DNA from 3 places in the Zoogloea sp. JDB1 genome. Region 2 is predicted to be linked to each of the others. Evidence: predicted binding sites of a transcription regulator. Region 2 holds the regulator's gene; each other region holds the start of a gene.

Region 1 (9,627 bases), 2.0 Mb from region 2:
CGGTGCTGACCGCGCTGGGCTGGATCGGGCCGACGCTGATCGTTGCGATGTCCCTGCTGCTCGGCGTGCTGGGCAGCTTTGATGCGCCGCTGCGCCATTCGCTGATCAATGCTTTCGTGGAAAGCCGCGAGGATCTGCCCAATGCGCTGGCGCTCAACTCGATGCTGGTCAATGGCGGCCGTTTCTTCGGGCCGCCGATAGCCGGGCTGCTACTGGGGTTGAGTTCGGAGGCGGTGTGTTTCGGCCTCAACGCGCTGTCCTTCATGGCGCTGATCTTTGCGGTGCTACGCGCCGATGGACGGATGCCGGAGCCGGTGCGCGGTCCGGTCGGGCGGGTCTTCAAGGAGGGCGCGTGCTATGTGTGGGACACCTGGTATGTGCGGGTGCTGATCGGCGTGGTGATCGGGGTGAACCTGACCGCATCGAGCTATGCGACGCTGCTGCCGATCCTGGCCAAGGACGTGTTCCTCGGCGATGCCAAGACCCTCGGGTGGCTGTGGGGCGGGGCGGGCGGTGGCGCCTTCCTGGGGACCGTCATGCTGACCCGCGTGCGTTCGTTGGCGCGGCTGAGCCAGGGCGTGGTCGCCGCGGTGGCGATCAGCGCGGTGGCGCTGGTCGGGATCGGCGCCAGCCACCTTCCGGCACTGGCCTTTGCCGGGCTGGTGTTGCTGGGCTTCGGCATCACCGTCTGCAATGCCGGCATCAACATGCTGCTGCAGTCGAGCACGCCGGAGACCATGCGCGGCCGCGTGGTGTCCTTCTTCATGGCGACGCGCTTCGGCTTCGACGCCATTGGCGGGCTGGCCGCCGGCCTGCTTGCTGCCTGGTGGGGCGTGCAGGCGGCCTTGTGGATCGAGGGCGTGCTGTTGTTCGTCTGCCTCGGCTTTCTTTTTTCCCATCGTGGGCGGCTGGAGAGTGACCTGCGGCACTGAACTTGTACTGACTTTTCCCACCCGGCGGGCACCTCTCCCTCCCAAACTACCCGCCGGTCTTTCGCATCCCGCCGAGCATTGCGCTTCGGCGGGATTTTTTTGCGTGCTCGGGGTCTGGAAAGGGGGCGCGTAACGAGCAGGAAGGCGTTGGCTGAACGCCCATGGAGGCGAATTTACTTGCCCGTAACCGTCTGCCCAGGGCTTTCCTGCATGCCGCCGCCGGGTTCGGCCGGCGTCGGGTGCAATACCTGCTCCGCATCCTCCCTGACCTGCGCCGCGAGCTCGCTGGCCAGGCCGAGGCGGCGCAGCAACCAAGGACTCAGGTCCTGCTCGAAAGGGTCGGGCAGGGCGAGGTTCTCCATTGCAGCGCAGGGTGCTGGCGCCAATGTTGCCTCGGGTGCAGTCAGGGCCCGGTCGATGGCTACGGTGGCCTGTTGCAGCGGAAGCTGGATGCGTGCCGCGTCGAGGCGGCCGCGGCGTGACATCAGCATCGTCTTTACCGCGGTGAGCTGGGCGAGCAGCTGGTAGTTGTGGGCCAGCAGGCGCCCCAGGGCTTCCAGCGGCGGCCGTACCGCGCGGGGCTCGGCGAGGGATTGCTGGGTGGCTTGCACCAGCGCCGACAGGCTGTCGTAGGCTTCGCGGCGGGCCAGCCGCCAGGCCAGTTCGGGTTCGTTGTCCACCGCCTGCAACTGCCCCAGGCCCAGCGCGATGCGGGCGTGGTGGGCCTGGGCGGCGAGGCTGCGGGTCACGAGGGCCGGGATGCGGCCACGTTCCCAGCTGGGTAGCACGTAGGCGAAGGCCCAGGCGATGGCGACGCCAGCCAGCGTGTCGGCGATGCGCTCGATGACTTCGAAGGTGGCGCTGCCGGCGTTCAGCATGTGGCTCTGCACCAGGCCCATGACCGTCGCGGCCACTGCGGCGACGACGTAGCGCCGGACCGCGAAGGCATGGGCGACGCCCTGGGCCAGCATGACGACCAGCAGCAAGAGGAGCACCGGTGGATGGGCTGCCAGCAATGCGCCGGTCAGCACGCAGCCGAGCAGCGTGCCCAGTACGCGATGGTTCCGGCGTTCGACGGTCTGGGCCAGGCTGCCGCGCAGCACAACGACGATCGTCAGCAGGATCCAGTAGTCGTGGGTGCCCCAGGGCACGGCGAGGGACAGGGCGTAGGCGCTGCCGATGGCAAGGGCGGCGCGGATCGCGTGGCGCAGCGGCGGTGCGTTCCAGTGCCACAGCTCGGCGAGGGGGTGCCAGGACCAGGTCGTGGGGCTGACGAAGGCTTGCCAGGCTGTGCGTACCAGGCTCAGGTCGGGCAGTTCCTCGCCGCGGGCGAGGGAGATCAGGCGCAAGGTTTCGTCGTTGATATGGCCGAGGCGGTTGCTGAGGCCGCGAGCCAGCATTGCCGTCGACGGGGCGCTGCCGTCGACCTGGCTTTCTTCATTGGGCAGTTCCAGGCGGGCGAGTTGGGGCCGGTGGCTGGCGAAGGGCTCGGGCGGGCGACCGATGAGCAGGGCGTCGGCGAGGCCGTCCAGTTCGTCGGCCAGAGCGCAGAGGATCTCGCCGAGGGCGTTGAGCAGCGGCGGGTGGCCGGGGTGCGTGCGTAGCGTGTCCACGTCCAGCTCGCTGGCCAGCAGGTGGTCGCGCATCTCAAGCACCTGCAGCAGCATGCCGGCCAGACGCTGGCGGCGTGGAGTGCGTGGGGATTCGAGCAGGATGTTGCGGGCCGCCTGCAGTTGGTCGGCCAGCGCGGCCTGGCGCCGCAGCAGCTCGCCGATCAGCGGGGCGGCATCGGACGCTTGGGTCAGGGCGCTGAACTGCCGTGCCTGGCAGCGCATCAGTCCGGCCAGCGCAAACAGCACGTCGGCCAGCATCTGGATCCGATAGCGGGCATTGAGGGCCGAGTTGGCCAGGCTGGCGAACACCAGGTAGCCCCCGCAGCCGATGGCGCAGTACAGGCCGGTCGTCGCGATGCTGCCGGTGCCCTCGTGCACCGGCACGGCCATCGACAGGACCACGGCGAACATGATCGAGATGGAGATCGGCAGCCCACGCTTGCCCCACGCGCCCGCGAGGAAGGCGATGAAGCTGGCCGGTACCAGCAGCAGGCCCAGCAGCACCGGCGAGTTGTGCAGGGCTTGGACGGCGAGGAATAGCGGCAGGCCGATCAGCGCCGCTGGCAGCAGTTGCCAGAACTTGCCGCGCTGGGGCGCAGGCTGGTCCGGCGGAATCACGATGGCCACGCCCACCGACGCGGCTGCCGCGGCGAAGGCGCCGAAGTAGAAGTGCATGCTGCCCGAGATCAGCAGCATGCCGAGCGCCGCCACCAGACCGCTGGCCGCGTAATGGCTCAGCGCGATGCGCCGGGCGGCCCGCAGGGGCCGGTCGATGCGGGAACGTGTCTGCATGCGCCTGGGCCGGGCTTCCGGCAAGGGTGTCGATAGCAGGCAGAGGTTACGGTGCTGGGATGGGGAGAGGCAAGGCGGCCGGCGACCATGAAAAAGAAAAGCCGGCAGGGCCGGCTTTTCGTGACATTTGTACTACCGTTTACCAGTGCGTTTCCCGGTCCGGCGTGGCGGTGATCTTGTGGATAGTCAGGTCGGCGCCGTCGAATTCTTCTTCTGCATCCAGGCGGATGCCGACGATGGACTTCAGCGCGCCATAGACGATGGTGCCGCCCGCTGCGGCGACGACGATGCCGCCGGCGGTGCCGATCAGCTGCGACACGATGCTGATGCCGCCGATGCCGCCCAGCGCCTTGGCCCCGAAGATGCCCGCCGCGATGCCGCCCCAGGCGCCGCACAGGCCGTGCAGCGGCCACACGCCGAGCACGTCGTCGATCTTCCAGCGGTTCTGGGTGATGGTGAACAGCTGAACGAACAGCACGCCAGCGATCAGGCCGGTGACCAGCGCCCCGATCGGATGCATCAGGTCGGAGCCGGCACACACGGCCACCAGGCCGGCCAGCGGGCCGTTGTGGATGAAGCCCGGGTCGTTCTTGCCGAGGACCATTGCTGCCAGCGTGCCGCCGACCATCGCCATCAGGGAGTTGAGGGCCACCAGGCCGCTGACCTTGTCGAGGGTCTGGGCGGACATCACGTTGAAGCCGAACCAGCCGACGGTGAGGATCCACGCGCCAAGGGCCAGGAAGGGGATGTTGGAAGGCGGGTGGGCGGCCACGTTGCCGTCCTTGGTGTAGCGGCCGCGGCGGGCGCCGAGCAGCAGCACGGCGGGCAGCGCAATCCAGCCGCCGACCGCGTGCACCACCACCGAGCCGGCGAAGTCATGGAACTTGGCCCCGAAAGCCGCTTCCAGCCAGGGCTGAATGCCGAAGTTGTCATTCCACGCGATGCCCTCGAAGAAGGGATAGACGAAGCCGACCAGCAGGAAAGTGGCCACGCTCTGGGGATGGAACTTGGCGCGCTCGGCAATGCCGCCGGAGATGATGGCCGGGATGGCGGCGGCGAAGGTCAGCAGGAAGAAGAACTTGACCATCTCGTAGCCGCTCTTCTGGGCCAGCACTTCGGCGCTGGAGAAGAAGTTGACGCCGTAGGCCACGGTATAGCCGATGAAGAAGTAGGCGATGGCCGACACGCCGAAGTCGGTGAGGATCTTGACCAGGGCATTGACCTGGTTCTTCTTGCGTACCGTACCGACTTCCAGGAAGGCGAAGCCGGCGTGCATGGCAAGCACCATGATGGCGCCTAGCAGCACGAAGACAACGTTGCTGGTGTTACTGATTTGCTCCATTTTGGGCTCCGAAAATGAAGCGAGGCACCAAGCAGGTGCTGTGCCAGCTCAATTTTGGTGAAAAAACCTGATGAATTAAGGGCTTGCTATCAGGGTATGGTGTGGCGTGGCACCATGATCGTGCGAATTTGAAATGTGCGCACCAAATTAATGCGCAAATCTTTCGATTTTTGATTCCCGACTGATTGGGGGAAGAGGCTTTTCACCGTCTTGGTGCGGCCTGCTTTTGAGGCGGCTGTTTACCAGGCGTTCTCCACCGCAATCTGTGCCGGCGCCGCCAGTCTACTGAGACGAAAGCCCCGCCCGAGCAAGGCCTTGTGAGTGTCGTGGACCATGTTCGGGCTGCCGCAGATCATGATGCGGGAGTCGGCCAGGGTCAGCGGAATGTCCAGGTGCGCTTCCAGCTCGCCGCTCTGCAGCAGCGCCGGAATGCGCGCGTGGAGCGCACCGGCAACGGTGTCGTCGCGGGTGGCGACCGGCTGGTAGATCAGCTTGTGGCCATGCTCGGCCCACAGGGGATGGTCCTGCAGGGCGGCTATTTCCGTTTGGTAGGCGAGGTCGTCGGCATTGCGCGCGCAATGCACCAGGATGAGGCGTTCGAAGCGCGTCCAGGTGCTCTCATCCTGCAGGATCGCCAGGTAAGGCGCCAGACCCGTACCGGTGCCGAGCATCCACAGGTCACGTCCATCGGCAAAACGGTTGGTGGTGAAGAAGCCGAAGGGCTGGCGCTCCATCATCAACTCGTCGCCGACCTGCAACTGCTCCAGGCGGGACGTAAAGGCGCCGTCCGGCACGATGATCGAGTAGAACTCCAGGTGGTCGTCCCAGGTTGCCGACGCCATGGAGTACGCCCGCCAAACCGGCACCCCGTTGGCCTGGTGCAAGCCGAGGCGCGCGAACTGCCCCGGCACGAAGCGGAAACCCGCCTCCCGGCTGATCCGGAAGGACAGCAGCCGCGGGCTCCAGCGGTGCAGCCACAGGATGCGTGCCGGAAGGTACTTCTCGTTGGGGGCGTCCATCGAGTCTCTCCTTTTCAGGTCTGTGGGGAGAATTCAATCGCTCATCGCCGATTCGACCGTCTGGGGGCAGAGGAATTCGCCACAGGGATGTTTCCCTCGCTCGTGCTATGGCAGGTGTCCATGCCATTTTGGCGTGGGCATGAATACGCCATTGGGGTGGCCAAGGGGAGATGGGGTGGCCGGACGCCGCTGGCCTACCTGTAAGGGAGTGGGTTCAGGTTGGACTTGAAACGGTTCAACTCGAACCTGAACGGGTTCCCTTGGAGCTGAACCCGTTGCCCTTTTGGTACTTCGCCACGTCCAGGACTGACGAATTCTGGCAGGGGGTGACGAAAAGCGTCACATGAAAGATGGGTTCCCTGGGGAGGCAGGAGCCGGTCAGGCCGCTTGGAAACTAGCAATGGCTTGTTTCAAAATGAAAAAATTGAAATTGGTAAAATTTGGCACGCTGGTTGCCTATATCAGCACGTACGAGGCAACAGCCCGCACCAACCAAATTTCAACGAGTGGAGATCACATCATGAAAAAGCAAAGCGGTTTTACGCTGATCGAACTGATGATCGTCGTGGCGATTATTGGCATTCTGGCTGCTGTGGCGATTCCGCAGTATCAGGACTACACGGCGAAGGCGAAGGCGTCAAATATGATGACTTCGATTGATGGGTTGAAGGCAGCAGTTGCCCTTTGTATCCAAGAGCAAGGCGGTGTTGCTTCGAATTGCAAGGATGGCGTAGATCCCATCAAGACTTTTACTTCGACCAAGGAAATCAAGTCCGCAACAGTCGCTGCCGGTGGCAAAATCACTGTTACCTTCCAAAGCGGCATTGGTACAGGTGTTGATGGACAGACCGTGACCTTGACGCCGGATAACACGACTGATGCCAATACTATCGTGTGGACCGTAACTACTGACGTGACTAATGAAGCGGTGAAGCAAGCTCTGTTGAAGAACAACAAGACGGCAGCAGCTGCTAGTTAATTATTTGATTAGTTAGTGGCTGATTATTTCTCCATGCAGGCCCGAGAGAAAATTCTCTCGGGCTTTTTTCTGCAGTGTGCATCGGTTTCGGCTAGGTCTCACCCATAGCTCTCCGTGTGTACGCTCTTTCTGGCTATCCTATTCTGTGCAAGTGGTGTTGTCTCCTAATCACGATCTCCGTCCTAAAATGCTTGTCAGGCTGATCGTCATCCACGCAATCAGCTTGCCCCCTGGACGGCATGGCGGTCGATGTGTCGAGCAACTCTTTACAAACACTCTTGATCAGGCCGAACACCCTTTTTTTGAGACGATCAAGGATTTGAGGGTGTCCGCCCACTACTTCATTCGTCGCACGGGAGAGGTGATTGTGTTCGTCCCCCCCGAACTCAGGGCATGGCATGCGGGCGTGTCCAGTTGGCGGGGAATGTCGCGTTGTAACGATTTCTCGATCGGGATAGAGCTTGAAGGGGGCGACGAAATTCCTTTTGAGGTCGTGCAGTACTCGGCGTTGGCCGATGTGATCGCCGATTTATGCCAACGGTTCCCTATTCAGGGGGTTACCGGGCACCAACATATTGCGCCGGGGCGTAAGACTGATCCTGGTCCGCATTTTTCCTGGCAGCGGCTGCGTGACGCCCTGGAGTCGGCGGGTGCGCATCGCGCCGCCGAGCTGGTCGAGCCGCAGGATGAGCATGAAGCGGAATGGATCGATCGATGGCCTTTCCCCTTGGCTGGAAGGCCTGCCAGCTGATCGCATGCTGAACAAACGGGCTTTCTTTTTTGCCATTTGTACGCTCAGTTTGAGTCCCACCATCCTGACGTTGTGCACCGCAGGAGGTGTTGACGCCATGCAGTCTGATTGGCGTATCGACACCCTGCTGATTGCGTTGGCGAGTTGTGTGCTGTTGCTGACCCTGCCGCGTCGTCTGTGGTTGGGGGGCGTGATGTTGGCTCCATGGGTGTTGCTGGCACCCTTTGAGTGCTTCTATATCCTGAACTACGGTAAACCGAGTGATGTCCATGTGCTGGGAATCCTGTCGGAGACCAATCCGGAGGAGGTGCTTGGCTATCTGGGGCCGAAGTTGTTTCTCTTTGGGGCCAGTTTTCTGGCTGTCGCAACCCTTCTGTTCGTGGTAATTAATCGGGCGCGTGAGCAGGATTGGAAATGGCCGTTGCGTATCCGTTCTTGGGCGGTATTCATTAGCATCAGCTTGCTGGCTATGCCTGTTGCTGCCATCGTTTTTGATCCCATGGATGCTTCCATTCATGGTAATGAGCGAGAAGATCCAAACGAGAGTCTAAGCGAAGCAGGTCTTAGCCCGTCACTCACAAGGCTGGCAAATCTATATCCTTTGGGAGTGCCATTACGTTTCTATTCATATTGGCGCGAACGAAGTACGCGTCAAAGTTATCAGGCCCGGATCGAACGGTTTCGTTTTGGTGCAAGCCTCGCCAGTCCGGCAAAGGAGCGGCGTATTCACGTGCTCGTAATCGGCGAGACAGGGAGGCCGGATCGTTGGCAGCTCAATGGCTATCCAAGAGAAACCACGCCGCGCTTGATGCACCAATCCAATCTGGTGAGCTTCAGCGATTTCATATCACCTTGGGCGTGGACACGAATGGCTGTACCGGTGATTCTGACCCGCAAGCCTGCAACGAACCGAAGCGCCTTCTTTCCTGAGCGATCGCTGATCTCCGCGTACCGGGAAGCAGGTTTCAAGACCTATTGGCTTTCCACCCAAAGCCCGTTGGGCGTCCATGACAGCTCCATCGCTTTGCATGCAGCAGAAGCGGACGTCACGCGTTTCTATAATCTTGCCAATTACAAGTTGAGAGGTGGAATGGATAGTGATCTGCTCGCGCCTCTTGATGAGATTCTAGGTTCCGGTGAGTCCTTGCAGTTGATTGTTCTGCACACGCTCGGTAGCCATTTCAACTACAGCCACCGTTACCCTGCCGCTTTCGATTATTTCCGACCATCTCTTAATGATCTGTCACGCGCTGACCTGCATGACCGCAGCCAGCGTATTGAGATGGGAAATGCCTACGATAATTCGGTTCGCTACACAGACCATTTTCTTGCTGAAGTCATCGCACGACTGGAGAGGACGGGGGCCACGGCCACGTTGTTCTATGTGGCCGATCATGGGGAGAATCTGTTTGACGGTGAGTGCGACGAGAGCGGCCACGGTCATCAGACCGAGCATGATTTCCGGGTGCCCGCCTTGTTTTGGTACTCCGAGCGGTTCGCCCAGACATTTCCGCATAAAGTTGAACTCGCCCAAAGCAGGCGCCATGCTCGGTTGTCGACGACATCCGTTTTTGCGTCGATGCTTGAATTAGGTGATGTCCAGCTTACGGGAGACGCCTTAGCTTCCAGTTTCATTCATCCGGCGTGGACGCCCGCTCCCAGAGTGACTCAGACTGGCCTTGATTTTGATCGGTCAGGCCGGGATGCAAGGTGTAGATCACTTGTGGCCATCCGCAAAAAAAATTAAGGCCTGAAAGCAATGTTGAACGTTGTTTTTTGCTATGGCTCAGGAGGCTTGGTGAGGGCCGGGCAGGCGTAGATGTTCCCTTTGTCAGTGCATACCGCCGCGTCTAGCCATGTACAAGCGTGTGGCCCGGCAATGCTTGATTTGCCGTGGGCGCTGTCCGGGGGCGTCAGCCTGCAAGGTATTTTTTATAATGCTTTGTGGATTAGTTTGCGCAGGGTGAACTCGGGTTAGATTGACAAAACCCAGTCGAATCAATAGAATGCGTTTCGTCTGCATTTTTTGGCGCAAAACTCTTGTTACAAGTCGGTGCCTGAGCTGCCGCATAACCGGCCTTCTTCCCCCCGGTTACTGACCTGTCCGAGGTCTGGCTCGGTACTTTTTTTGGCACGCTGTCTGGTTGCATCAGCGTGTTTGGATCAACCCCTGGCGACCTAGTCCTTCGAGCGCCGTCG
Region 2 (9,627 bases):
GCAAACAGAGAAATGACGACGCTCAATATCATTTTTTCATCATGCCACTCTTCTCGTATGGACGGTTTGTCGGCATTGCGCACGGATCACAAACGTACCGTGAGACCCGCAATTGACGGTGGAGAGGTGCGTCGATGCGTCGTTTGCGACGAGTTGTGGCAGCGGCGGCTAGAAGCCGCTTTCTTCCATCGCGCGACGTTGGCGGTCGACGAATTCCTGCGTGGAGTCGATGCCGCGCAACAGCAGGATCGTCGAGCGCACGGCGGCCTCGAGCAGTACGGCGAGGTTGCGGCCGGCCGCAACCGGCAACACGACACGGCGCACCGGCACGCCTAAAATGGGTTGCTGTTCGCCGTCGAGGGTCAGGCGCAGCGGGTCTTCCTGGCCCGGTTGGCGGCGCTGCAGGTGGACCACCAGCTTGAGCTTCATCTTCCGCCGGCAGGCCGTTTCGCCAAATATCGTGCGGATATTGAGGATGCCGAGACCGCGCACCTCTATGACGTCCTGCAGTAATTCGGGGCAGCGTCCTTCCAGTACGGTCGGGGCGATGCGCGAGAACTCGACGATGTCGTCGGCCACCAGACCGTGGCCGCGGGAAATCAGTTCCAGCGCCAGTTCCGACTTGCCGGCACCTGAGTCGCCGGTAATGAACACGCCGAGGCCCAGCACGTCCATCAGCACCCCGTGCAGCGCGACCCTTTCGGCTAACTGTCGCGACAGGTAGCTGCGCAGCAGGTCGATGACGTTGGCGGACGGCAGCGGGCTTGCGAAGAGGGCGATGTCCTCGTTCGCGCACAGCGTGCGGATGATGCTCGGGATCTCCTCATCGTCGGCGACGATGAGCGCCGGCGGGGCGTAGGAGAGAATCTCCCGGACGTGGTGGATGACCTTCTCGCGGGTTTGGCGGCGGGCCCAAGCCATCTCGGAGGCGCCGAGGATCTGCAGGCGGTCCGGGTGGATCAGGTTGAGGTGGCCGACCATGTCGGCGGGCCAGATACGGTCTTCGGAGACCGAAATGCGGGTCGCCAGGCTGCCGCATATATGGCGCAGCCGGAGGCGCTCCAGATTGTCGTCAAACAGCCGGCTGACCGTCGTCTGACGCATGGCTGCCCCATTGGGCGAAAAGGGTATGGGCGGCCTGGGCATCGGGCGCGCTCATTAATTGTTCTCGGAAGCTGCGGTCGCTGAACATCTGAGCCAGTTCGGACAGCAGTTGGAGGTGGTGCTCGTTGGCCTGCTCGGGTACCAGCAGCACGAACAGCATCGATACGGGACGCCCGTCGGGGGCGTCGAAGGGAACCGGGTCGGCGAGGCGGATGAACGCACCCAGCGCCTCCTTGAGGCCCTTGATACGGCCGTGAGGAATGGCGATGCCCTGGCCGAGGCCGGTCGAGCCGAGCTTCTCGCGGGCAAACAGGCTGTCGAAGACGGTGCTGCGGCCGATGCCGTGGTTGTTCTCGAACAGCAGGCCGGCTTGCTCGAAAGCGCGCTTCTTGCTGCTCGCCTCGAGTCCGACGACTACATTGGTCGGCGGCAGAAGTTTGGCGATGAGGTTCATGCGAGGACTCTCCCGTGTGCGGAACGGGCCGACACAGGTTGCCGGTGAAAGGCGATTCAGGAAGATCCGGAGGCGGAGGCCGCCGGGGCCGTTGTGTCAATTGGGGCGCATTATAGCCACAACGGTCCCGGGGAAAAGGGTATTACTCGACGCCGGGAATCAGGACTCGGCGAGGTGCTGCTTCAGGGAGTCGTGACCGTGGTCGCTGGTCTTGTCCTTGTACTTCAGGACCTGACGATCAAGCTTGTCGATCAGCCCGTCGATGGCTGCGTACATGTCGGCATCTTCGTTCTCGACGTAGATGTCCTTGCCGCGCACGTGCACGGTGACTTCGGCCTTCTGACGCAGCTTTTCCACCGAGAGGATCACGCCGACGCTGGTGACGTTGTCGAAGTGACGGATCACGCGGTCCAGCTTGCTCGTGACGTACTCGCGGATGGCCGGCGTAACTTCGACGTGATGCCCCGTGATGTTGAGGTTCATGGTTGCTACCTTTCTGTCAGATGGTTTTGCGCAGACTGACCGGCGGAATATCGAGGGACTCGCGGTATTTTGCAATTGTCCGACGAGCCACGACGATACCCTGCTGGCCCAACAACTCGGCAATCTTGGCGTCGGACAAGGGTTTCTTCTTGTCTTCCGCTCCCACGAGCTGGCGAATCAGCGCCCGAATCGCCGTCGAGGAAGCAGCCCCACCGCTGTCGGTGGCAACGTGACTGCCGAAAAAATACTTGAACTCGAAAATGCCCCGCGGTGTGGCCATGTACTTTTGGGTGGTCACCCGCGAAACGGTGGATTCGTGTAGATCCAGTTGTTCGGCAATTTCCCGCAGGGTCAGCGGTCGCATTGCCACATCGCCATAATCGAAGAACTGGCGCTGGCGGTCAACGATCGCTTGCGAAACCCGCTGGATGGTGTCGAAACGCTGTTGCACGTTCTTGATCAGCCAGCGCGCCTCCTGCAGGTGGCTGGACAGGGAACCGCTGGCGCCACGGTTGTCGCGCAGGATCTGGGCATACAGCTGGTTGATGCGCAAACGCGGCATCGCATCTGGGTTGAGGCTGACGACCCAGTTGCTGCGCTGTTTGCGGACCACCACGTCGGGCACCACGTAGCGGGTGTCGGCCTGGGAGAACTGGGCACCGGGGCGCGGGTTGAGGCCGAGGATCAGGGCGTGGGCTTCGCGCAGGGTGTCGTCGCTGCAGCGCAGTGCGCGCTTGATCTTCAGGAAGTCGCGGGCGGCGAGCAGTTCGAGATGCTCGCTGACGATTGCGATGGCCAGTTCACGGGCCTCGCTGGGGGGCAGGGTGTGCAACTGCAGGGCCAGACACTGGCCCACGTCCTGGGCGCCGATGCCGGCCGGGTCCAGGCTCTGGATCTGGCGCAGGGCGATCTTGAGATCGTCCAGTTCGATTTCCAGTTCGGGGGGCAGCAGCGGCAGCAGATCGGCCAGATCCTGGCTGAGGTAGCCGTCGTCGTCGAGGGCCTCGATGAGGAAGCGCACCAGCGCCCGGTCCCGGTCGGACAGCGGCGTCAGCGCAACCTGGGCGTCCAGGTGGTCGCGCAGGGACGGCACGGCGGCCTGGAACTCCTGGAAGTCGGTCTCGTCATCGTCGTCGCGTTGCCCACCACTGCCCGCTGCAGCCCATTCACCGGCTTCGCCGCTGCTGTCGAAATCATGGTCCGGTTCGCGCTCGCGTTCCGACTCCCGGGATTGCTCCTGCTCGCGTTCGTGCGCGGCTTCGCTGCCTGCCGGCGCCACGGGGCCGGGGGCCTCGACGCGGCTCGAGCCAAGGTCGCCCTCGGGCTCTTCCCGCTCGAGCATGGGGTTTTCCAGGAGGATCTTCTCGATCTCCTGGTTGAGTTCGAGGGTCAACAACTGCAGCAGCTTGATGGACTGCTGCAGCTGAGGTGTCAGCGCGAGATGCTGGGAGAGTTTTAGCTGGAGGCTGGGCTTCATGAGTCGTATCGGGCCTCAGAGCCTGAAGTGCTCGCCGAGGTATACCTGGCGGACCTGTTCGTTGTGAACGATCTCGTCCGGGCGGCCACTGGCCAGCACCTCGCCGGCGTTGATGATGAAGGCACGGTCGCAGATGCCGAGGGTTTCACGGACGTTGTGGTCGGTGATCAACACACCGATCCCCTTGTCCTTCAGGAAGCGGATGATCTTCTGGATGTCGATGACGGCGATCGGGTCGACGCCGGCGAAGGGTTCGTCGAGCAGGATCAGGCGCGGGTCGGTGGCCAGGGCACGGGCGATCTCGCAGCGTCGGCGTTCGCCGCCGGACAGGGAGATGGCGGTGCTGTCGCGCAGGTGCTCGATGCCCAGCTCGTTCAGCAGCTCGTCAAGGCGGCTGGCGATCTGCGCCTTGGAGAGGCTCTGCAACTCGAGCACGGCCTGAATGTTCTCGGCCACCGTCAGCTTGCGGAAGACACTCATCTCCTGCGGCAGGTAGGACAGGCCCAGGCGTGCGCGCTGGTGGATCGGGCGATGGGTCAGCACCTCGTCGTCGAGGGTGATCTCGCCGCCGTCGGCGGCCACGAGACCGACGATCATGTAGAAGCAGGTGGTCTTGCCGGCGCCGTTGGGGCCGAGCAGACCGACGACCTCGCCGCTGCCGACGTTGAAGGAAACGTCGTGAACGACCGTGCGGGCCTTGTACTTCTTGCGTAGGTTGCTGACTTTAAGCAGGCTCATCGCCGGGGTGTTCTTTCAGGACTCTACGAATGATTTCGGTGGAAAAGCCGCGACCTTGAAGGAATCTCGCCTGCCGTGCCCATTCTCGCGCGTCTGCGGGTGGTGTGGTGAATTTTCGGCGGTGGATGTCGCGGGCACGTTCGAGTTCGCTTTCGCCGGTGTTTTCGTCGATCGCGTCGCCGATCAGTTCGGAGGATACGCCACGGCGGCTCAGTTCCAGTTTCAGGCGGGCGGCGCCGAAGCGGCTGGCCTTGGCGCGCACGTAGGCGTCGGCGAAACGGGCATCGGACAACAGGCCGAGGTCCACGAGGCGGTCGAGCTCGGCATCGACCTCCTCGGGGCTGCCGAGCGCGCCGAGCTTGCGCGCCAGCTCCGCGCGGGAGTGTTCCCGCTGGGCCAGGCAGCGCAGGGCGCGTTCATGCAGGCTTGCGACCATCGGCGTAGCGTTCTCGTCCGCGTCGTCAGGCCGCTGCAGCTGCCGCCGGCGGCAGCGCCGCCATCTCGGGCAGGCCGACGGCCACGCGGATCTTGTTCTCGATCTCGCGGGCGATGTGCGGGTTGGTCTTCAGGAACTCGCGGGCATTGTCCTTGCCTTGGCCGATCTTCTCGCCGTTGTAGGCGTACCAGGCGCCGGACTTGTCGATGAACTTGTGCTGGACGCCCAGATCGATGATCTCTCCTTCGCGGGAGGTGCCTTCGCCGTACAGGATGTCGAACAGGGTCTCGCGGAACGGCGGGGCGACTTTGTTCTTGACGACCTTGACCTTGGTTTCGGAGCCGATCACCTCGTCGTTCTTCTTGATGGTGCCGATGCGGCGGATGTCCATGCGCACCGAGGCATAGAACTTGAGCGCGTTGCCGCCGGTGGTGGTTTCCGGGCTGCCGAACATCACGCCGATCTTCATGCGGATCTGGTTGATGAAGATCACCAGGGTGTTGGTGCGCTTGATGTTGGCGGTGAGCTTGCGCAGGGCCTGGGACATCAGGCGGGCCTGCAGGCCGGGCAGCTGGTCGCCCATCTCGCCTTCGATTTCGGCCTTCGGGGTGAGGGCGGCGACGGAGTCGATGACGACCACGTCCACGCCGCCGGACCGCACCAGCATGTCGGCGATCTCGAGGGCTTGTTCGCCGGTGTCCGGCTGGGAGATCAGCAGGTCGCCGATGTTCACGCCGAGCTTCTGGGCGTAGGTGACGTCCAGCGCGTGTTCGGCGTCGATGAAGGCGGCGGTGCCGCCGAGCTTCTGCATCTCGGCTACGACCTGGAGGGTCAGCGTGGTCTTGCCGGAGGATTCGGGACCATAGATTTCGACAACCCGGCCACGGGGCAGGCCGCCGATGCCGAGGGCGATGTCGAGGCCCAGGGAGCCGGTGGACACGGTCTGGATGTCGCTTTCGACCTCGCCGTCACCGAGGCGCATGATCGAGCCTTTGCCGAATTGCTTTTCGATCTGCGAAAGAGCAGCGGCGAGAGCCTTGGCCTTGTTGTCATCCATTTGTCTTGATCCTTGTGATAAGGGTTTTGGAGATTATGGCACAGAGTTTGCGTAGGAGTGGACGCAGGTGCCGCAGCAAATTTTCGCCACGAGGTATGTGGCGATGCTGGTATTTTATACAGTCATTGGCGGGCGTCCAGCGAAATTGCTGAGCATTATTGCAATCAGCATGCCAGGCGACTTTTCTTGATGCCGCGCGCGCCGGCGTCAGAGATCTTCAGCGGTAGCGGCGGAGCAGTTCTTCGAGGGCAAAGACGACGGCCTGGCGGCGCACAGCCTCCCGGTCGCCGTCGAAGTGGCAGGTGGCGGTCTGGGCCGCCTCGCCGCTGCGGATCCAGCCGAAGCAGACGGTGCCGACGGGTTTTTCCGGGGAGCCGCCAGTGGGGCCGGCGATGCCCGAGATTGACAGGGCCAGGTCGGCCTCGGCGCGTTCCAGCGTGCCGCTGGCCATTGCCGCGGTGGTTTGTTCGCTGACCGCGCCGTAACGCGCCAGCGTCATCGGCGAGACGCCGAGCAGTGCGCACTTGGCGTCGTTGGAGTAGGTGATGAAGCCGCAGTCGAACCAGGCCGAACTACCGGCCGTGGCGGTGACCACTTCGGCGACCCAGCCGCCGGTGCACGATTCGGCGCTGGCGAGCCGCCAGCCCTTGGCCTGCAGATGCTCGCCGACGAGGCGGGACAGGGTTTCCAGTTGAGCGTCCATCAGCCGGTGATTCTCATCAGGATGGCCAGCACCAGCAGGGAATAGCCGGCGGCCAGCAGGTCGTCGAGCATCACGCCGAAGCCGCCACGGGTGCGTTCGTCCACCCAGCGGATCGGTGGCGGTTTGACGATGTCGAAAAAGCGGAAGGTCACGAAGGCGGCGGCCTGCCAGGCCAGCGTGGTCGGGGTCAGCCACAGCACCAGCCAGATCGCGACGATCTCGTCCCATACGATGCTGCCGTGGTCGGCCACGCCGAGGGCCCGGCCGGTGCGTTCGCAGGCCAGCACGCCGAACAGGAAACAGGCCACCAGCAGCGCGGCGAACATCGGGTCGGACAGCGGCGCCGACACGAAGGGGAACAGCGCCCACCCGGCCAGCGTGCCGAAGGTGCCGGGAGCCTTCGGTGCCAGGCCGGAGCCGAATCCGAGGGCCACGAAATGGGCCGGATCGGAAACCAGGAAGCGCGGCGTGGGCTTCATGCGCTGCGGCCGAAGTGGTCGTAGCCGCTGGCCCGCGCCAGTCGCAACTGGCCGTCGCGAGTGCGTAGCGAGAGTTGTTCTGTCTGCGCCGTGATGCGGCCGATGCAGTGCAGTGGCAACTCCAGACTCTGCGAGATAGCCTCGATGCCGCCACGGCGGTCGGCCGGCGCGGTGAACAGCAGTTCGTAGTCGTCACCGCCGGCGCTACAGGCGGTGAAGGCCCGCGCTGCGTCGCCGCAGGCGTCGGTCAGCATGCTGAGGGGTAGCCTGGCCTCGTCGATCTCGGCGCCGACGCGGGACAGTTCGAGAATGTGGTTCAGGTCGCCGAAGAGGCCGTCGGAGACGTCCAGCATTGCGCTGGCGAGCCCGCGCAGGGCCAGGCCGAGGGCGACCCGCGGCTGCGGCCGTTGCAGGGCCGCCAGGCAGTCGTCGCGGTAGGCCTTGGCCAGGCGGATCTCGCCGCGCAGGTCGGCGAGGCCGAGGGCTGCACGTCCCGGTGCGCCGGACACCCACAGGTCGTCGCCGGGGCGGGCGCCGGAGCGGGTGATGGCGGTGCCGGTGGGCACCTCACCAAAAATGGTTGGGCACAGGTTAAGGGGGCCGCGCGTGGTATCGCCGCCGATCGCGTCGATGCCGAAGGCCTCGCAGCAGGCGAAGAAGCCCCGTGCGAAGGCTTCTATCCATGCTTCGTCGGCGTTCGGCAGGCTGGCCGCAAGGACTACCCAGCGTGGTTCGGCGCCCATCGCGGCGATGTCGGAGACGTTCACCGCGAGGGTCTTCCAGCCCAGGTCTTCCGGATCGGTGTCGGCGAAGAAATGCGTGCCGGCCACCAGCATGTCGGTGGAGATGGCCAGCTGCATGCCGGCCCGGGGTCGGACCAGCGCCGCGTCGTCGCCCACCGCCAGGTCGGTGTGGCGGGCGGGACGCGTGAAGTGCCGGCGGATCAGGGCGAATTCGGAGGGCATCGCGCAGGGACTGTCCGGCGGCGGGGCCGGATCAGTTCGAATTGCCGTTGTTGCGGGGGGCGCGACGCTGCTGGGCGTTGGCTTCCACCTCGTCGGCCCGCACGCGGGCAGCGAGCTTGTCGAGCACCCCATTGACGAACTTGTGGCCGTCGGTGCCGCCGTAACCCTTGGCCAGCTCGATGGCCTCGTTGATGATCACGCGGTACGGCGTTTCCGGGCGATGCACCAGCTCGAAGGTGGCCATCAGCAGGATGCCGCGCTCGATCGGCGACAGCTCGTTGAGGGGACGCTCGATATAGGGAGCAAAGGCCACCTGCAGGTCCGGCGCATTGCCAATGGTGCCGCGAAGCAGGCCGAGGAAGAGGTCGCGATCGCACTTGTCGAAACCGCCCACTTCGCCCATCTGACTTTCAATGGAAGTCAGCGAGGACTGGCTCAGCAGCCACTGGTAGATGCCCTGCAGCGCGAATTCGCGGGCGCGGCGGCGGGGAGACTTGTTCGGCGTGCTCATGCCAGTGCCTTCAGCAGCCGGGCCATCTCGACAGCGGCCTGGGCGCAGTCGGCACCCTTCACCTGCATGCGGGCCAGGGCCTGGTCATCGTCCTCGGTGGTGAGAATGCCGTTGGCGATGGGCACGCCGGTGTCCAGGGTGACGCTGGTGATGCCGGCGCCCTGCTCGTTGGAGACCAGCTCGAAGTGGTAGGTCTCGCCGCGGATCACCGCGCCGAGGGCCACCAGTGCGTCGTAGCGACCGCTCTTGGCCATGACCTGCAGGGTCAGCGGGGCTTCGAGGGCGCCGGGCACGGTGGCAATGGTGATCGCGTCGGGGGCGACGCCGAGGCGCAGCAACTCGGCGGTGCAGGAAGACAGCAGGCCTTCGCAGACGTCGATGTTGAAGCGGCACATGACGATGCCGACGCGGAGGCCCTGACCGTCGAGGTTCGGGGCGATTTCGGGGATGTTGTCGTAACGGGGCATGGGTTTACCTGAAAGGAGGATTCGTGGGCCGGTGGCTCAGGCTTCGGGCGCGACGTGGCCGACGACGGTCAGGCCGAAACCGGCCATGCTCGGGATCTTGCGCGGGCTGGCCAACAGCTTCATCTTGCCGACCTTGAGCTCGCGCAGGATCTGGGCGCCGATGCCGAACAGGCGCGGATCCCACTTCTGGGCCGGCTTGGCGGCGGCGGGATCGCCGGACAGCTGGGCGAGCAGCTCCTGGCCGCTCTGTGGGCGGTACAGCAGCACCATCACGCCGTTGCCGTGCTCGGTGATGCGCTTGAGGGCGGCGTCCACCGGGAAGCTGTGGCGGCCGCTGGAGGTGTCGAGGAAGTCCAGCACCGACACCGGCTCATGAACGCGGACGAGGGTTTCGACGTCCGCAGTGATGTCGCCGTACACCATCGCCAGGTGGACGTCACCGGAGGTCTTGTCCTCGAAGGCGCACAGGCGGAAGGGGCCGTGGGCGGTGCCTACGGTCTTCTCGCTGACCTTCTCGACCAGCTTCTCGGTGCGCGCGCGGTATTCGATGAGATCGCGGATTGCGCCGATCTTCAGGCCGTGTTCCTGGGCGAACTCGATCAGCTCGGGTAGGCGGGCCATCGTGCCGTCGTCGTTCATGATCTCGCAGATCACCGATGCCGGTTCCAGCCCGGCGATGGCGGCCAGGTCGCAGCCGGCTTCGGTGTGGCCGGCGCGGATCAGCACGCCGCCCGGCTTGGCCATGATCGGGAA
Region 3 (9,627 bases), 1.4 Mb from region 2:
CTCGATGGATTCGATGTCCAGCCGCGGCGCCAGGTCGATGTAGGGCATGTTGCCGTCGTTGCTGTTGGACGGCACGCCGTCGATCAGCAGCTTGACCGCGTTGATCTCCCCTTCCCCGTTAAAGCCGCGCATGGAGAACTTGCCGGACGTGGTGCCCTGGCCGAACTGGGTCAACATCACGCCGGGCAACTGGCCGAACAGCTGCCAGTTGTTGGCCACCACCTGATTGGCGATGCGCGCCTCCGGCAGGATGTCCACCGAGCTCAGCACCCGCCGGGCCTGCAGCGGGCCGTCGGCGCTGCCGCTGACGACCACCTCGCCGAGGGTCAGCGCCACACTGTCGGCGGTATCCGCCGCATGGGCCGGAAGCGTCGCCAGCATGGAAACGGCAACGGCGATGGGGGTCAGTCTTGCGGAAATCATCGAAAGCCTCGTCGGTCGGGAACTGGGCCCGGACTGTAACAAGGCAGTCCCGAGAAGTTTCTTGATACGGGCCAGGAAACGGGCTGTTGCGACACTATGTCGCAGCAAGAGCCAGCCTCCGCCGCATCTCGCATCCGCGTTCTTGACCTGGGACAAGCCTGGGCTGGAAATGTCCGTCCGGCCCTTGCCCATCGATCAGCAACGCCTAATATTGATGGCGTAACACGGTTTCAGCCCCGGACGAATGGCCGGCGGGCGGCCCCGGAGATGAATGACGGCCCGCATGCATGGGAGATCACGATGAAGATGTTCAGACAATGCGCCCTGGCCGGCATGGCGAGCCTGCTGATGGCCGGCGTTGCGGTGGCCCAGCCGGGCCCGGGCATGGGCGGCGGCGGAATGGGCGGCGGCGGAATGGGCGGCGGCGGAATGGGCGGAGGCGGAATGGGCGGAGGCATGGGCCCCGGCATGATGCAGGGCGAACGGCCATGCATGAAGGCCGATGCGACGGCGAAAGCGGACATGGGCCCCAACTGCGGCTGGCGCATGAACCGCCGCAACACACCGGGCATGGGCCTGATGACGCCCGAAGAACGCCGCGCCCACCGGGACAAGATGCGCTCGCTGAAGACGGCCGAGGAATGCCAGACTTACATGGCGGAGCACCATGCGCAGATGGCCGAGCGGGCCAAGGCCAAGGGCATCACCCTGCCGGCGCCGCGCAGCAACGCTTGCATGCGCTTCGGCACGCCCACCGCACCAGCAACGGCACCTGCAAAATAGGCAGTCCAGTCATCAAGGATCCCGTCACCGTGCGGGACGGGATGATCGTCGGCGCCCCAGCGGTTATGCTGGCGCGCTGACGACTTCCAATCCCGCCCCATGCCGATCCGCGACGAGTCTGCTTTCTACCTCGCCATTCCCGACAGCGTCTTCGATCTAGCCCGCGATAGCTTCGCCGCCGCCGGACGGACGCTGCGCAACGTACGCCGGGATTTCCACGAATGGCATCTCGGGCGCCCGCACTACGCCCTGTGGGCCATCGACGTAGACTTGCCGGCAGTACGGCAGCTGTCTTACGACGCGGCCCAGCGCCTGAATGGCGTGCTGCTCGACGACTACCGCCGCCAGCCGCACATCACGCTGGCTCTGTGTGGTTTTCCAAGCCTCCAGCCAACGCATCCGGATGATTTCGGCCCGACCGAACTGGAGCGGCAACTCGACACCCTCGGGCAGCTGGCTGGTGGCCCTTTCCAGGTAGAGATCGGCGGCCTGGCGAGTTTCACGTCGGCGCCTTTCCTTCCCGTACGCGATGTGGATGGCGGTATCGGCCAGTTGCGCTACGCCCTGTGCGGTCCACGGACCGAACCCGGCGGCCCATATACACCCCACGTCACCGTTGGCCTTTACGGCGGGGAATGGCCGACGGCCCCACTGCTGGAGCGCCTTGCCGCCGGCAGTGAAGAGGCCGTCATCTGCACGGTCACGAGCCTCAGCCTGATGTGCTACGCGGCATCCGACATTGGCGGACCACTGACCACACTAGGCAAATTCGATCTTGCCCACAGGCGCTGGGAGGGCCCGATCTCACGGATTTTGCCCACCATGGAGCCTGAGCAGCCCTTGCCTAATTTTGCAGCAATGCTAAAAAATACTGACTAAACAGTGACATGCTATCCCCTCCCACACCTTATCCACAGGGTTGACCACGTGTGGTGGGGAAAAGATGGGGCAAATCCTCACAAATCCACAGCCCTATTCTGGGGCGCGCGTCATGTGCGTTGCACAAAATTGAAGCAAACGATAAAAATGCTGCTAGATCAGTCATCTAGAGCCACCTTTCACAACTTACCCACAGGGTTGACCACGCTGGACGGGGATAACACACAGCCTGCGACAGGCTCGCGAACCCGGATGTCCACAACAAGCTGCCGCTGAAAAAGGTTTGCAAACCCCGTTTCGAATCATTGAAAAAGCTGCCCAATTTTGTGGCAGAAGTAAAAAGCACTTAATTTTCAATGATCTGTTTACACCCCTCACACCTTATCCACAGGGTTGACCACGACCAGCGGGGATAACCCACAGTCTCAGCAAGAATCCACAGGGCTCTCGTTTCCAGCCCAAAAGGTGCATTGCACAAAATTGAGGCAAACACTAAAAGCGCTGCTCAATCAGTAATCTAAGCCTGCGTTTCACAACTTACCCACAGGGTTGACCACGGCGGACGGGGATAAAGCTCAGGTCCGCGGAGAGAAATCCACACGGGACGGCCGTCCCAGCAGGTCCAGCGTGGCCACCGCCGCCGGGCTACGGGCGACGATCCGCCCGCCACGCAGAACCAGCAGGCGCGTCGCCCGCAGGCGCAGAGCCTCAATGGGATCGGTAGCTTGCAGCAGCACCAGATCGGCGCGGCAGCCCGGTTCGAGGCCGTAGCCGTCCAAGCCGAGGATGCGTGCCGGCGTCGCCGTCACCGCCGCGAAGCAGGCGCGCATACCGTCCTGGCTGGTCATCTGCGCGACGTGGAGGCCCATCGCAGCCACCTCCAGCATGTCGCCGCTGCCCAGGCTGTACCACGGGTCCATCACGCAATCGTGGCCGAAGGCGACCGGAATGCCGGCCGCCAGCAGTTCCGGCACGCGGGTCATGCCGCGGCGCTTAGGGTAGGTGTCGTGGCGCCCCTGCAGCGTGATGTTGATGAGCGGATTGGCGACCGCTGCCACACCCGCCTCGGCCATCAGCGGCAACAGCTTGGACACGTAATAGTTGTCCATCGAATGCATGGAGGTCAGGTGGGAGCCGGTAACCCTCCCCTGCAAACCCAGGCGCTGGGCGTGAAAGGCCAGGGTCTCGATGTGGCGCGACAGCGGGTCGTCGGACTCGTCGCAGTGCATGTCCACCGGCAGGCCTCGTTCGGCGGCCAGTTCGCACAGGATGCGCACCGACTCCGCGCCGTCGGCCATCGTGCGCTCGAAATGGGGAATGCCGCCGACCACGTCGACGCCCATGTCCAGTGCCCGCTTCAGATTGTCCAGCGCACCAGGGCTGCGCAACACGCCATCCTGCGGAAAGGCCACCAGCTGCAGATCCAGATAAGGACGCACCTTTGCCTTCACGTGCAGCAGGGCTTCCACCGCCAGCAGGCGCGGGTCGCACACATCCACGTGGGAGCGGATCGCCAGCAGGCCCTTGGCCACCGCCCAGTCGCAATAGGCCAGCGCCCGCTCCACCAGCGCCTCCTGGGTCAGCAGCGGCTTCAACTCCCCCCACAGGGCGATGCCTTCCAGCAGCGTTCCGGACTGGTTCACCCGCGGCAGGCCGTAGGACAGGGTCGCGTCCATGTGGAAGTGGGCGTCGACGAACGGCGGAGTGACGAGTTGGCCGGCCGCGTCGATGACTTCTCCCGCTTCGCCGGCCAGCGCCGTTTCAACAGCGGAAATACGCCCGTCGCGGATGCCGATGTCCATGCCACGACGCCCATCGGGCAGGTTGCAGTTGCGCAGGATCAGGTCGAACACGGGAAACTTCCTTCCAAAATAGGGGGCGCGAGACCGCAGCCGCGCAACACCAGGTTCAGCACATGGGCCGTGGCCCGCCGGTAATCGGCCGGCCCCAGGCTGCGGCGGTTAAGCACTGCGCAGACCTGGGTTTCGAAGTCGGCGTAGGTCTGGGTCAGTGCCCACAGGCTGATGAACAGATGTACCGGATCCACCGGCGCCAACTTGCCGGCGGCAATCCAGCCCTCGATCACCGCCGCCTTGTCGGCCACCAGCAGGCGCAATTCATTACGCAGATAGTCGCCGATCTCCGGCGCACCATGCAGCAACTCGTTGGCGAAGACCCGCGACGCGTCCGGGTGCTCGGCGGTGAGACGCATCTTGGCTTCGATGTAGTGGGCCAGCGCCTCGCGCGGGTCGGCGTCGGCATTGATGCGGTCGGTCTCCGCCAGCCAAAGGCGCAGGATGTGCGCCAGCACGGCCCGGTAAACCTCGGCCTTGGTGCCGAAGTAGTAATGCAGATTGGACTTGGGCAGGCCGGCCACGACGGCTATCTCCGCCATCGTGGCGCCCTGGAAGCCGGCCCGCGCGAAGACTTGCTCGGCGGCCGCAAGGATGGCGGCCTCGTGCTGGCGCCGGATGCGCCCGCCGCGCGCGGGCGTTTCCACGTCCCCGAGCGGCGGCGCTACCGTCATTTGGTACCGAAGATGCGGTCGCCGGCGTCGCCCAGGCCGGGCACGATATAGCCGTGCTCGTTGAGGTGGCTGTCCACCGCTGCGGTCGTCACCGGCACGTCCGGGTGGGCCTCCCGCAGCGCGGCCAGGCCTTCCGGCGCAGCCAGCAGGCACACGAACTTGAGACTGGTCACGCCGGCCTCCTTCAGGCGCGACAGGGCCGCACTGGCCGAATTGCCGGTGGCCAGCATCGGGTCGACGACGATCACCAGGCGGTCTTCCACATCATCCGGCAGCTTGAAGTAGTACTCGATGGCCTCCAGCGTTTCCGGATCCCGGTACAGGCCGATGTGCCCGACCCGCGCGCCGGGCAGCAGGTCGATCATGCCGTCGAGCATGCCGTTGCCGGCCCGCAGGATGGACACCAGGCACAGCTTCTTGCCGCTGATCACCGGCACCTTGCAGGCCGCCACCGGCGTGGTCACGTCGATCAGCTCGGTGGGCAGGTCGCGGGTCACCTCATAGGCCAGCATGGAGGCGATCTCCCGCACCAGGCGGCGGAAGTTGTCGGTGGTGGTCTCGGCGCTGCGCGCCATGGACAGCTTGTGCTGAAGCAGGGGGTGGTCGATGACGGTAACGGGTGCGCTCATACAGTCCTCCAGTGCTTGCAGTGGTTTCAGAATACAGTACCGTCGCTGATCAGTTTCACCGGCGGCGCGCCACCGGTGCGGCGTTGGGCGGCAATGCGGCGGCCGGCCGACCAGGTGCCGCCTTCCAGCACGCGGGCCAGCGGAAAAGCCTCCGGCGTCAGCCCAAGCAGTTCGCGGACGGCGAGCGCGAGCCGGTCGAGGCCGATGACGGTCAGCGCCCGCCATTCGACGATGGGCGGCGCATCCACCGTCCAGGCATGGCGCCAGAAGCGCTCCTCCCGCGGACGGATCAACCCGAAGTCGAGCAATAAGCCACCGTTGCGATACTCCGGCAGGCCGGTCAGTTCGTCCAGCCCGGTGATCGTCAGCCCCGCTGTTTCCAGCGGTTCGAGCAGGGAATAGGTGAGCCACTGGGTCAGCTTGTGGAAAGGCAGCAGGCCATCCTCCAGCGCCGGATGGGCCCAGCAGTCGCCGAGCGGGACGCCCTGCAGCACCACGCGGCCCGGCCACACCGGCCCGAGGGCGCGCAGCAGCGTGCCGAGCACGAAGGACGCGGCGAGCTTGCCGTCGATGGCGTGGGCCAGCAGGTAATCCACCAGAGTGCCGGCGCGGGCCGGCGTGCCGAACACCGCCGGCGTTGCTTCCATCACCGCACCCAGGCGTTGCAGTAGCGCGCTTCGCCCGTCCAGCCCGACCAGCGGATTGGCCGGCCCGACCTGGAAGGCTTCGGCCAGCACTTCCGGTGTCAGGCGCTGCAGCGCCGCCGCATCGCAGCGCAGCGGGCTGGCCGGTTCGGCAGACAGCGCGCCACTGGCGAACAAGGCCAGACTGGCCACGCCAAGCCCTTCGGAGCGGCCCAGTTCCATGACGCCGGCCACGTCCCGGTAACGCCACTCAGCGCCCGCGCCGGCATCCAGCAGCACGCTGGGGATGACCAGATCGACCGCCACGCGAGCCTGCTCCAGCCGGTCCCCGTCGAGGCCATGGGTGCCGACCAGTGCGCCCCAGCGATTCCTGCCGCCCGCCTCGAAGTGGCGCCAGCGGCTGTGGTAGGGCACGTCGAGATCCGGGTAGTTGAGGCGGATGGTCTGCGCGACGTAGTCCGCGCACGCGGACAGTTGCTCCGGGTCCCAGGTGAAGAACGGCGACAGGCCAGCCTCCACCCGCGCCGTCACCACGCGGCAACGCTCGCGCACCGCCGCCGAGCTCAGCAGGGCCGCCGCCGGATGACCGGCGGAGACCGGCGTGTGCCATCCCGATCCATGATTCATGCGTGCAGCCCCCTGCCTTTGGCGACCGCCAGTTCGGCCGCGCTCGGCGGCGCCACCGGCGTGAAATAGCCGGCCGCCGTCTTGGCGTCCATCTCCACCCGCGCATCGGCGGGAATCAGCGCGTCGGGAATCGCCACCTGTTCGACGACCTGGATGCCGGCGGCGGTCAGCGCGCCGTGCTTCATGTTGCTCATCGACGCCCAGCGGTCGATGCGTGTGATGCCGAGCCAGTGGAAGACGTCCGGCATCAGCTCCTGGAAACGCATGTCCTGCACGCCGGCGACACATTCGGTGCGCTCGAAGTAGGTTTCGGCGCGGTCGCCGCCGAACTGGCGCTTGCGGGCGTTATAGACCAGGAACTTGGTCACCTCGCCCAGTGCCCGCCCCTCCTTGCGGTTGTACACCACCAGGCCGACACCACCCCGCTGGGCCATCTCCACGCATACCTCGATGCCGTGAGCGAGATAAGGCCGGCAGGTGCAGATGTCCGATCCGAACACGTCGGAGCCGTTGCATTCGTCGTGAACGCGACAGGCGACCTGCGTTTCCGGACGGCCGAGCAGGCTCACGTCACCGAAGAAATAGAGCGTCATGCCGCCGATCGGCGGCAGGAAGACCTTCAGGTCGGGCCGCGTGACGAGCTCCGGGAACATCCCGCCGGTCTGCTCGAACAGCGCCCGTCGCAGCGCGCTCTCGGTGATGCCGAAGCGCTCTGCCACGCCGGGCAGGTACCACACCGGGTCGATGGCGGCTTTGGTCACGCGCACATCGCCGTTGGCTTCGAGGATGTCGCCGTCCGGCACCAGGCGGCCGGCCTCGATGGCATCGCGGAGCTCCGGCATGTTGATGTGGGCGGTAGTCACCGCAATGGTCGGGCGGATGTCCATGCCCGCTGCGATCTCGGCGGCGAACTCCTGGGCCACCCGGTGCCCCCATGGGTCGAGGGACACTATGCGCCCCGCGTCGGCCCACTGGGGATGGGGTCCGATGCCGGTGGCCGGCACGGTGTTGGTGAGGTCCGGCCGGTGGTTGGCCTGCAGGTTGCCGGCCGCCACCGCCAGCGCCCGATACACCGAATAGGAACCGGAGTGGGTGCCGATCACGTTACGCAGCGCTGGCTCAGCCAGGCCCGCCACCAACGGCCCCCGCTCGGCGGCGGTGGCGGCGCCCCAGCGGATGGTGGATACCGACCGCCCACGGCTGGCACGGGGATGGGAAGTCAGAACGATATGGGACGCCATGCTTCGCTCCTGAAAACCTGACCATATGGTCAATTTTCTATTAGCGAGTTTCATGCCATCGGAAATCAGCCCGTTTTCAGGCTCGGAATGAGTCAAGCACGCACTATTGCAGTGCACCATTCCGATCTGGCGAACCCAGTCGGTGCGCGACGCCCATCGCTTTCACCTGGGATCGGGCATGAATCCGGCCCACCTGAAAGCCCAATGCCACCCTTTCACAAAAACATTTACACAAATACAATTGATGTCAATCGATAGCTGTAAGCTCAGAACTGACTTCCGTGTGCCCTTCGCCGGCTCCCTGTTGTGACGGATGCGCCCGCATCCACGAAGCACCGACCGCCCCCGATCGCCTCCCCACCGACCAGGCCCTTGCGCCTGCCCGGACGGCCAGCCTGCCCCGCAGACGCGAAGGCCACGTCAGGACATCATCTCGACCGTTTCCCTCCCACCACTCCTGGAGTTACTCCGTGAACAAGTCCTTGTTGTCCACCCTTGCCTGCAGCCTCGTGCTGGCCGCCTGCTCGACCACCGCGCAAAAGCCCACCGCCTCGACCGAGCAACCGGTTTCCGCCGCCCAGGCCGCACCGGCACCGGTCGCAGCCCCCGGCATGTCTGCCGCCGAACTGGAAGCCCAGAAGCTGAAGGCCCAGCGTGAAGAACTGGCCAAGAAGAGCGTCTATTTCGCCTTCGACAAGTTCGCCGTCGAGACCAAGTACCGTGACGTGGTGAAGCAGCAGGCCGACTTCCTGAACGGCCATGCCAAGGACGCCGTCACCGTGGAAGGCAACGCCGACGAACGCGGCAGCCGCGAATACAACCTGGCCCTCGGCCAGAAGCGCGCCGAGTCCGTGCGCAAGGCGCTGGTGCTGCAGGGCGTGCCCGATGGCCGTATCGAAGCGGTGAGCTTCGGCTCCGAAAAGCCGCGCGCAAGCTGTGCCGAGGAACGCTGCTGGGCCGAGAACCGCCGCGTGGACTTCCAGCACAAGGACAAGTAAGCCGTTCGTCGGCTCCCGTGGGGAAACAGGTCGTGAAGCGTACGAAGATCAACCCTCGACGCAGCGGCCTGCTCAGCACGCTCCGCTGGCGGACCCGCATCACCCTCTGGCTGGCCGCGCTGGCGGCCGGGGTGATCGTGGCGGGATTCGCCAAGCTGGCGGAACTGGCGCTCACCCTCTTCGGCGGGCTTTCTTCAGGCAGGCCCTGGCTCCCCTTTCTGCTGACCCCATTGATCGGCATGAGCACTGTCTGGCTCACCCGGCGCTACTTCCCCGGAGCCCAGGGCAGCGGCATCCCTCAGGTAATAGCGGCAACGCGCCTGGCCGCACAGGGAAAGGCAGTCCGGCAACTGGTCTCGCTGCGCATCGCGTTCGGCAAAGTGAGCCTGGGCGCGTTCGCTCTGATCGGCGGCTTTTCCTCCGGTCGTGAAGGCCCTTCGGTCCAGGTGGCCGCCTCAATCCTCCACGCTGCGCACAAGCTGCTTCCCAATACCCGTGCCTTACGTGCTTCGGATCTCATCCTGGCTGGCGGAGCGGCAGGCGTCGCCGCGGCCTTCAACACCCCACTCGCGGGCATCGTCTTCGCCGTAGAAGAGCTCGGACGGCGCCTGGAAACCCGGACCAGCGGCGTGTTGGTCAGCACCATCATCCTGTCGGGACTGGTCGCCATTGCCTTGCTTGGCAACTACAACTACTTCGGACATGTGAAGGATGGTCGGATCGATCAGTCCTTGCTGCTTCCCGTCGTAACCGCTGGCGTAGCCTGCGGCGTGTCCGGCGGCCTGTTCAGCCGGCTGATGCTGTTGCCGATGAGCTTTCGGGAACACGTGCTGTGGCGATGGCGCGAGACGCATCCGATCCTGTTTGCAGGCGGTT

Evidence for each region. The regulator sigma-54, encoded in region 2, starts transcription at its own class of promoters, with help from an activator protein. The targets are predictions, from matches to a motif close to TGGCACGCTTNCTGCTNA.
Region 1: AC1PPK_RS22475 (ammonium transporter) is a predicted target of sigma-54. The motif match lies at 4,708-4,725, and genes of this name have one in related genera.
Region 3: AC1PPK_RS11885 (GTP cyclohydrolase II) is a predicted target of sigma-54. The motif match lies at 7,794-7,811, and genes of this name have one in related genera.

What each region holds. Positions count from the first base shown of each region.
Region 1 covers NZ_CM161496.1:4,950,397-4,960,023, reverse strand. Annotated here, with positions in the region: gene AC1PPK_RS22485 (MFS transporter) at 1-932, shown strand, start outside; gene AC1PPK_RS22480 (FUSC family protein) at 1,106-3,337, opposite strand; gene AC1PPK_RS22475 (ammonium transporter) at 3,477-4,679, opposite strand; gene AC1PPK_RS22470 (ferredoxin--NADP reductase) at 4,919-5,698, opposite strand; gene AC1PPK_RS22465 (pilin) at 6,219-6,677, shown strand; gene ampD (1,6-anhydro-N-acetylmuramyl-L-alanine amidase AmpD) at 6,823-7,428, shown strand; gene AC1PPK_RS22455 (phosphoethanolamine transferase) at 7,370-9,175, shown strand.
Region 2 covers NZ_CM161496.1:1,296,968-1,306,594, forward strand. Annotated here, with positions in the region: gene AC1PPK_RS05680 (PsiF family protein) at 1-83, opposite strand, end outside; gene hprK (HPr(Ser) kinase/phosphatase) at 169-1,104, opposite strand; gene ptsN (PTS IIA-like nitrogen regulatory protein PtsN) at 1,073-1,558, opposite strand; gene hpf (ribosome hibernation-promoting factor, HPF/YfiA family) at 1,718-2,041, opposite strand; gene AC1PPK_RS05700 (RNA polymerase factor sigma-54) at 2,058-3,518, opposite strand; gene lptB (LPS export ABC transporter ATP-binding protein) at 3,534-4,256, opposite strand; gene recX (recombination regulator RecX) at 4,243-4,692, opposite strand; gene recA (recombinase RecA) at 4,718-5,749, opposite strand; gene pncC (nicotinamide-nucleotide amidase) at 5,967-6,452, opposite strand; gene AC1PPK_RS05725 (phosphatidylglycerophosphatase A family protein) at 6,452-6,931, opposite strand; gene thiL (thiamine-phosphate kinase) at 6,928-7,896, opposite strand; gene nusB (transcription antitermination factor NusB) at 7,928-8,407, opposite strand; gene ribH (6,7-dimethyl-8-ribityllumazine synthase) at 8,404-8,874, opposite strand; gene ribBA (bifunctional 3,4-dihydroxy-2-butanone-4-phosphate synthase/GTP cyclohydrolase II) at 8,911-9,627, opposite strand, start outside.
Region 3 covers NZ_CM161496.1:2,655,518-2,665,144, reverse strand. Annotated here, with positions in the region: gene AC1PPK_RS11920 (TonB-dependent receptor) at 1-423, opposite strand, end outside; gene AC1PPK_RS11915 (hypothetical protein) at 724-1,206, shown strand; gene AC1PPK_RS11910 (2'-5' RNA ligase family protein) at 1,306-2,085, shown strand; gene AC1PPK_RS11905 (amidohydrolase family protein) at 2,661-3,938, opposite strand; gene AC1PPK_RS11900 (TetR family transcriptional regulator C-terminal domain-containing protein) at 3,926-4,612, opposite strand; gene upp (uracil phosphoribosyltransferase) at 4,609-5,241, opposite strand; gene AC1PPK_RS11890 (URC4/urg3 family protein) at 5,268-6,512, opposite strand; gene AC1PPK_RS11885 (GTP cyclohydrolase II) at 6,509-7,753, opposite strand; gene pal (peptidoglycan-associated lipoprotein Pal) at 8,224-8,751, shown strand; gene AC1PPK_RS11875 (chloride channel protein) at 8,784-9,627, shown strand, end outside.